One region of the Marinobacterium marisflavi genome, then DNA from elsewhere that is predicted to be linked to it. Evidence: predicted binding sites of a transcription regulator. Region 1 holds the regulator's gene; the other holds the start of a gene.
The links. Region 1 encodes sigma-54, which starts transcription at its own class of promoters, with help from an activator protein. Its sites were predicted from a motif close to TGGCACNNNNNTTGCTNT; they were not measured.
Positions count from the first base shown of each region.

Region 1 (3,647 bases):
AGGCAGGTTATCGATGCAGTAGAAACCCACATCCTCCAGTGCCTGAAGTGCAGTGGTTTTACCCGATCCGCTGCGTCCGCTGATTACTACGAGTCGCATCTTAATTATCTCTAGGCTCTAGACAGGGATTGAGCGTTGTTGAATAGCGCATCACTGTTGGGACTCTGGCGCAGTTCGTTAAGCGCTTTCGGGTTGCTGAATAGTTCAGCGAGGCCCGCTAGCGTTTTTAGATGCTCATCGTTGCCGTCGTCCGGAACGATCAAAGCGCAGATTAGGTCGACGGGTTGGCTGTCTATCGCATCAAAGTCGATGGGTTTAGTCAGTGTCAGCAACGCAGCAGCCGGTTTGTCGGCTCCGGCAATGCGACAGTGGGGAATCCCAACCCCTGACCCTAGGCCTGTGCTGCCTAAGCGTTCGCGGTTAAGTAGTCCAGAAAAAATAGTGTCAGCATCGGTGCCATTAACGGAAGTGGCCAGCATCTCGCTGGCCACCTCTAAGACACGCTTTTTGCTAGCAATGTCAGCACCCTGTTGGGTCGCTGAACTGATTAGCAGTTCTCCAAGTTGCATTGTCTATTACTTCACTTATTTGTGTGATTTCATTTTCTCTTTGTGCTTGATGATCTGGCGGTCAAGTTTGTCCACCATCGCATCAATCGCGGCATACATATCATCGTGCTCATGTGAGGCGACAACCTGACCGCCGGCCAAATGAATATCGGCCTCAGCTTTCTGACCCTGCTTCTCCACGCTAAGGGTAACCTGAGCACTCTGGATGTTGTCGAAGTGGCGCTCTAGTTTGTCAAATTTGGTACGCACGTATTCGCTCATGCTTTCAGTCAGCTCTACATGATGTCCGGTGATGTTAATTTGCATATGACTTCTCCTCGTACCGGGCGGAATAGGGTAGAGGCCCGCCCTGCCTCAAAAAATCTATTGCGAAACCAGTCGTTTGCGTTCATTTGACGGTGGTATGTTCAATACCTCACGATACTTTGCAATTGTCCGTCTGGCTACATTGAAACCTTGATCTTCAAGTATTTTGGCTATCTTGCTATCGCTCAGGGGCTTACGGCTATCTTCATCATCGACCAGCTTACGGATGACAGCGCGGATGGCTGTCGATGAAGCCGAACCGCCATCGACTGTGCTGATGTGGCTAGAGAAGAAGTACTTCAGTTCGAAGACGCCGCGTGGCGTATGCATGTACTTCTGCGTAGTGACACGTGAGATCGTTGATTCGTGCATCTCTACCGCCTCAGCGATGTCATGCAAAACCAGCGGTACCATCCCCTCATCACCGCGCTCCAAGAAGCCGATCTGTTTGGCAACAATCTGTGAGGCGACTTTCAGCAGGGTTTCGTTACGACTCTGTAAACTCTTCAGGAACCAACGCGCCTCTTGAAGGTTATCGCGTAGGTACTGGTTCTGTGCGCTGGTATCACCGCGCTTGATCAAGTCCGCATACTGATCGTTGATTCGGAGTTCTGGCGACACTTCGCTATTTAAGCTGACCACCCAATCCCCTTGTACTTTACGTACCAGCACATCAGGAATGACATACTCGGCCGCATTCTCGGTGATAATCGAGCCGGGGTGTGGGTTAAGTGTTTGAATTAGTTCAATAACGGCTTGAAGGCTATCTTCCTTAATCCGCATCCGACGCATAATTGATTTATAGTCGCGGTTGCCCAAAAGCGCCAGATAATCACGGCACAATCTCAACGCCTCTGGGCGCAGAGGGGTATCAGGAGAGAGCTGTTTGAGCTGAATCGTCAGGCACTCGCTCAGGTCGCGTGCAGCGACCCCAGGAGGGTCGAACTGCTGTAGTCGGTGCAACACCGCCTCGACTTCGTCCATCTCGACATCCATGAACTCTTCAGGGTACTGCTCCTGACACTGCAGCAGAATATCGCCGCAGTCGGTTGTCAGGTAGCCGTCGCCGTCGATAGCATCAATGAAAGCCTCAGCGATAAAACGATCCAACTCGCTCATACGAGTCAAGTTGAGCTGCCAGCTTAGGTGATCTTGCAGCGTGTCTTGCAGCGTGTCGTTATCGCCGGGCGTCCAGTCATCGTCGCGCGTTGCCGTGCTTGTGGTGGTGCTGGTTTGGTAAGTGTCGTCCCATGAGCTATCTGTCGCCAGCTCATCGGGTATCCCCTCATTCCAGTCGCTATCGGTTTGACTAGAGTCCGGCTGATCATCCCAGTCATTGCTGCTCAGCTCGCTCTCTGCGGAGGAGTCAATTTCGTCACTGGCTTGCGTACTGACTTCGGCAGAGTCACTGCTGGCTACTGATTCTGATTCGCTGGAATTCGTTTGGACGTCGCCCTCATCCTCCTCAGCTACTTCAAGCAGCGGATTGGATTCAAGCGCATTCTGTATCTCAGTCTGTAGCTCCAGTGTGGAGAGCTGCAGCAGGCGGATCGCTTGCTGAAGCTGAGGCGTCATCGTTAATGACTGGCCTATTTTTAGCTGAAGAGACTGTTTCATAATTCTTTATTCACTTAAACGAGCCAGGACAATTACAGCCTAAACTCGTCCCCTAAATATGCCTGACGCACCTGCGGATTGGCTAATATCGCCTCAGCGTTGCCCTCAGCGAGAATGCGTCCCTCACTTACAATATAGGCGCGTTCACAGATATCGAGAGTCTCGCGCACGTTGTGGTCGGTAATTAGTACACCGATGCCGCGATCTTTCAGGTGGCGAATTGTCTGTTTTATGTCGCTGACTGAAATTGGATCGACGCCGGCAAAAGGTTCATCTAGTAAGATAAATTTCGGATCATTGGCCAACGCACGGGCTATCTCCACACGTCGGCGTTCACCGCCAGAGAGCACCATCCCTTTGGAGTCGCGTATATGGGTGATATGGAACTCTTCAAGTAGTGCTTGAGCCTTCTCTTCACGCTGCGCCTGAGTCAGATCTTTGCGTGTCTCCAGAATGGCCATTAGATTATCGTAGACACTTAGCTTGCGAAACACGGAAGCTTCTTGTGGCAGATAGCCGACGCCCAAGCGGGCGCGCTGATGTATGGGTAGGCGAGTGATGTCATCCTGCTGGAGTCGTATGGCACCTCGATCAGCAGAAATTAGACCGACGATCATGTAGAAACAGGTGGTTTTCCCAGCACCATTGGGACCAAGCAGCCCGATAATCTCGCCTTGCTCAACGCTGAGTGAGACATCTTTGATCACTTCACGGCCGCGGTAAGCTTTAGCCAGAGCGTTAGCTTCCAGTCTGATCATGAACCCGAATCACTGCGTGGCTGAATGACCATGCGAACACGTTTGTCGGATTTGCTGTCACTGAAGGCGTCTACCAGAGCTTTCTGCATATCGTAATTGATACGAGCACCGGTAAACTCATCGCCGGCCTGGGTTACCTTGGCGTCACCGATAATCTTCAGTAACTGCGTGCCGACCCCGTAATCGAGCTTATCGCCCGTCGCGACGGTGACGGCCTGCTCCTCAGAGGGCTGCTGCTCAAAATAGGCAGGTGTGCCATCTGAGATGATCTGATCCACATTGCCTTCGGCATCACGACGCAACTCAACGCGATCGCCTCGCAGGATCATGCTGCCTTGGGTTATATCAACATTGCCGGTGTAGACAGTGATGCCCGTATTGTCGTCGATACTGGCGC
Region 1 covers NZ_OZ457898.1:1,083,868-1,087,514, forward strand. Annotated here, with positions in the region: gene rapZ (RNase adapter RapZ) at 1-99, opposite strand, end outside; gene AC1WNR_RS05345 (PTS sugar transporter subunit IIA) at 111-569, opposite strand; gene hpf (ribosome hibernation-promoting factor, HPF/YfiA family) at 585-875, opposite strand; gene AC1WNR_RS05355 (RNA polymerase factor sigma-54) at 933-2,492, opposite strand; gene lptB (LPS export ABC transporter ATP-binding protein) at 2,525-3,250, opposite strand; gene lptA (lipopolysaccharide transport periplasmic protein LptA) at 3,247-3,647, opposite strand, start outside.

Region 2 (3,647 bases), 1.5 Mb from region 1:
ATGGCACAAGGCCTGTTTCAATGTGGCGATGAACGGTATCTGTGCCCTCGCGGATGCTCCGCCAGGGCTGGTCTACCGAACGCCTCAGTTGATGAGTCAGGCACATGCGCTGGCTGACGAGGGCATTGCGGTGGCGCACGCCGAGGGTGCCATGGTCGATGCAGGTGCGCTGCATACCATGATTGACTTCGCAGCGCAGGAGCACACTTACCATCAGCCCTCCATGCTGCAGGATGTGCGAGCTGATCGCGAGACAGAGATAGAGTCACTCAACGGCTATATTGTTGCAGCCGCTGCACGCCACAATATCAGCGTGCCGCGTAATGAGTTGATTTACGGTTTAGTTCTCGCGCGGCAGGCCTCCAAAGCGTTCTGGGTCACTCAGCCCTCTAGTTGAATCAAAAGTAGGTCGGCTTTCAAGCCGACTATATATTGGTTAATTGTCGCCTCAAGAGGCGACCCACATGGATATGGGTTTCATGAGAGCTTTAGGGTTTTTATTAGGGACATTGTTGCTAGTGGGCTGTGCTACCAGTCCGCCCTCTAATGTTGAGAATGCCTGCTATATCTTCCAGGAGAAGCCAGACTGGTTTGATGCTTCACTGGATGTGGAGAAGCGTTACGGGCTACCCATTCAGGTTCAGCTAGCCATCATGCGCCAGGAGTCCAGCTTCAAGCATGATGCCGCTCCGCCACGCGATACACTCTTGGGTATCCCGATGTGGTGGCGTATCTCCAGCGCCTACGGCTACGCGCAGGTTAAAGATAGCACCTGGGATTGGTACAAGGATAAGACCGGTCGCTGGTTTGCTAGTCGCGAGAATTACGCAGATGCAGTCGATTTTATGGGTTGGTACACAAGTATTTCGCAGCGCACGCTGGGAATCTCCAAGTGGGATGCCTATAACCAATATCTGGCCTATCATGAGGGCCACGGCGGCTGGAAAAAGAAGAGCTACAACAAGAAGCAGTGGTTGATTGGTGTGGCGAAAAAGGTTGAGCGCAACGCGCAGATGTACGGCGCACAGTTGAAAAACTGTAAAAGCAGCCTGGGCTCCTCATCTTGGTGGTGGCCTTTTTAGGCAGTTCCAATCCCGTTTATGAGCGCAGCTTGCTGCGCGATGAGAGACCGAGAGCAACAATCGTGCACGTTAAGTGCGCTCCTACAGGCGAATCATCCAGAACTCAGTTTACTGAGCGATTACCGTCGTCTTGTCTGTGAGAAGCGGGCGCTGATTTACCACCTCGCCAATGTAGATGAGTGTCGGTGCTTTAAGCTGGTGCTTCTCCACAGCCTGGGCCATTTGTGCGAGAGAGGTCTTTACCGTACGCTGTTCCGGCAGTGTACCGTTCTCTACCAGCAAAACCGGATGCTCGCTTGGCAGGCCGGCCCCCAGTAGGCCTGCGCTGATCTGTGCCACCTTTGAGAGCCCCATATAGAAGACAAGCGTTTCGCCAGATTGAGCCAGCTCCCGCCAGTTGTGAGTTCTCTCGCGGCTAAATTGGGCTGTTACCAAGCGAAGGCGCGGGGCAATCTCCCGCTCTGTAAGTGAGAAACCCAGGTTAGCTGCAGTTCCAGATGCCGATGTGATGCCTGGAACAACGGAGTAGGGGATGTCAGCTGCCAAAAGCGCATCTAACTCCTCACCTAGGCGGCCAAAAACCAGTGGGTCACCGCCTTTGAGGCGCACTACTTTATGGCCCTGCTTTGCCAGGTGCACTATAAGGGTGCAGATTTCAGCCTGACTGGATGAGTGTTGCCCCGCTCGCTTACCGACATATATCTGCCGAATAGAGTCCGGAAGCTCGGCTAACATTGCCTGGCTGACGAGGGCATCGTAGACGATAACATCGGCCTCCAGCATTAAGCGCCAAGCTTTACGTGTGAGCAACTCCGGATCGCCAGGACCTGCACCCACCAGATCTACGCGCCCCGATTTGTTGCTAAATAGGCGTTTAAATCCGCTAAAAAGCGTGTTTCGTGCAGATTTGTTGGAATCATTCAGGGTGCGTGCGTAGCGATTCAGACTGAGTGCTGACATGGGAAACTCCAATAAAAAAGCCCAGCGCTCCGTTAGGGAGTGCTGGGCTTCATTGCCCGATGTTCAGCTTTGCCAGCTGAACACCTAAATAGATTGTTACTACTGTGTTAGCAAAGGGCGTGCCGAAACTGAAAACAGCATTGATGTTGGAACGTGCTTTGCAGTGGATGCACTATTCGACGATAGAACTTAAATGGCTGACATGAACGGATATCTAAACTCTGCTGAACAGCACCTTCTGGCTGCAAAGGATGCGGCAATTGCCAATCTGAAAGAGCTTGAGTCTAACTTGGAGTGGCTTAGCGCCGCCTGTAACCTGATTCATCAACTGCAGCGCGAACGTGGACTGACTAATATCTGGTTGGTTAGTGAAGGCGCGCGTAAGCGGGCGGAGCGCGAGGCTCAGTTGAAACTGGCTGATAAGGAGTTGGAGCGGTTCTGCGCGCAAATTTCGGATTCAACTGACTCGGGCAGACTAGCGAAGGAGCCCAAGCTTTTGGCATCGCTAGCTCAGTTGATGCTATCTCTATCCACGCTGGCGCATCACCGCACTGAAATTCAGGCGATGAAGCTACAGCCACTCGACGCTACGCTGGGGTATAACCACCTCATCCAACAAATACTGACACTGATCTTCGATCTAGCCGAAACCGCTCGGGAGCCCAAAACCGCCCGTGCAATGATCGCTCTGGTTCATCTAATTCAGGTGAAGGAGCTAGCGGGTCAGGAGCGCGCCTGGACAGCGATTGGTTTTGCCCGCGGTAATTTCGTAGAGCGGTTGTGCCAGCGCTTAGCGCGCAATCAATCTGACACGGCTCAGATGATCGCAATTTTTCAGCAAAGTGCTGCCCAAGAGCTGCTTACCAGTTGGCAGCAGATAGAGGCTAGCTCGCTTTTTAGTGAGATGACACAACTGCGAGGGCTGCGCACGCAACTGTGCAAGGGGCAGAGTATCGATCCGGCAATTGCAGAGGCCTGGTATGACAAAGCAACGGAGTATATTGATCAGTTAGCCTTGCTTGAGGCAAAAGCGATTCAGCTACTTGACGCCGAGTGCCGGATGCAGATCGATGATGCGCAACGCTCTAAAGTGAAGATTGAGAGGCATCTGCAAGAGCTGATCCCGAGTAAACCTGTAGATCCGTTGTCACAGACATCAGCCAATGATGCGGCGATTGTTGGTACCCAAGGGTCGCTCTATCAGCTTATTAGCGAACAGAACGCTCAGATCCAGCAACTGCAGGTCGATTTGACGCGGGCGCGCACAGCTCTGCAGGAGCGTAAGCTGATCGAGCGAGCAAAAGAGATTCTCAAACAGCAGATGAAGCTCGACGACGATGCTGCATATCGTCAGTTGCAGAAAAGTGCGATGGGCTCAGGTCGTTCGGTCGCGGATGTGGCGGCGAGAGTGCTGGAGGCCATGGCAAAACAGGTGGAAAAGTAAAAATCCAATTGCACTACTCTGGTGCAAGTGAGCGATTTAGCGGCGCAAACTGGAGCAGAAATGCGGCAACTCTCGTAAGTTAAAAAAGCGCTTAACTGATGAAAATGCAGTAGATACAGGGGTTTAGGTTGGTCTGGCACGAGCGTTGCTAAATCGAGGCT
Region 2 covers NZ_OZ457898.1:2,596,371-2,600,017, reverse strand. Annotated here, with positions in the region: gene AC1WNR_RS12815 (ketopantoate reductase family protein) at 1-397, shown strand, start outside; gene AC1WNR_RS12810 (transglycosylase SLT domain-containing protein) at 465-1,082, shown strand; gene cobA (uroporphyrinogen-III C-methyltransferase) at 1,191-2,042, opposite strand; gene AC1WNR_RS12800 (nitrate- and nitrite sensing domain-containing protein) at 2,236-3,486, shown strand.
Region 2: a site for sigma-54 is predicted at 2,190-2,207, ahead of AC1WNR_RS12800 (nitrate- and nitrite sensing domain-containing protein). Genes of this name have one in related genera too.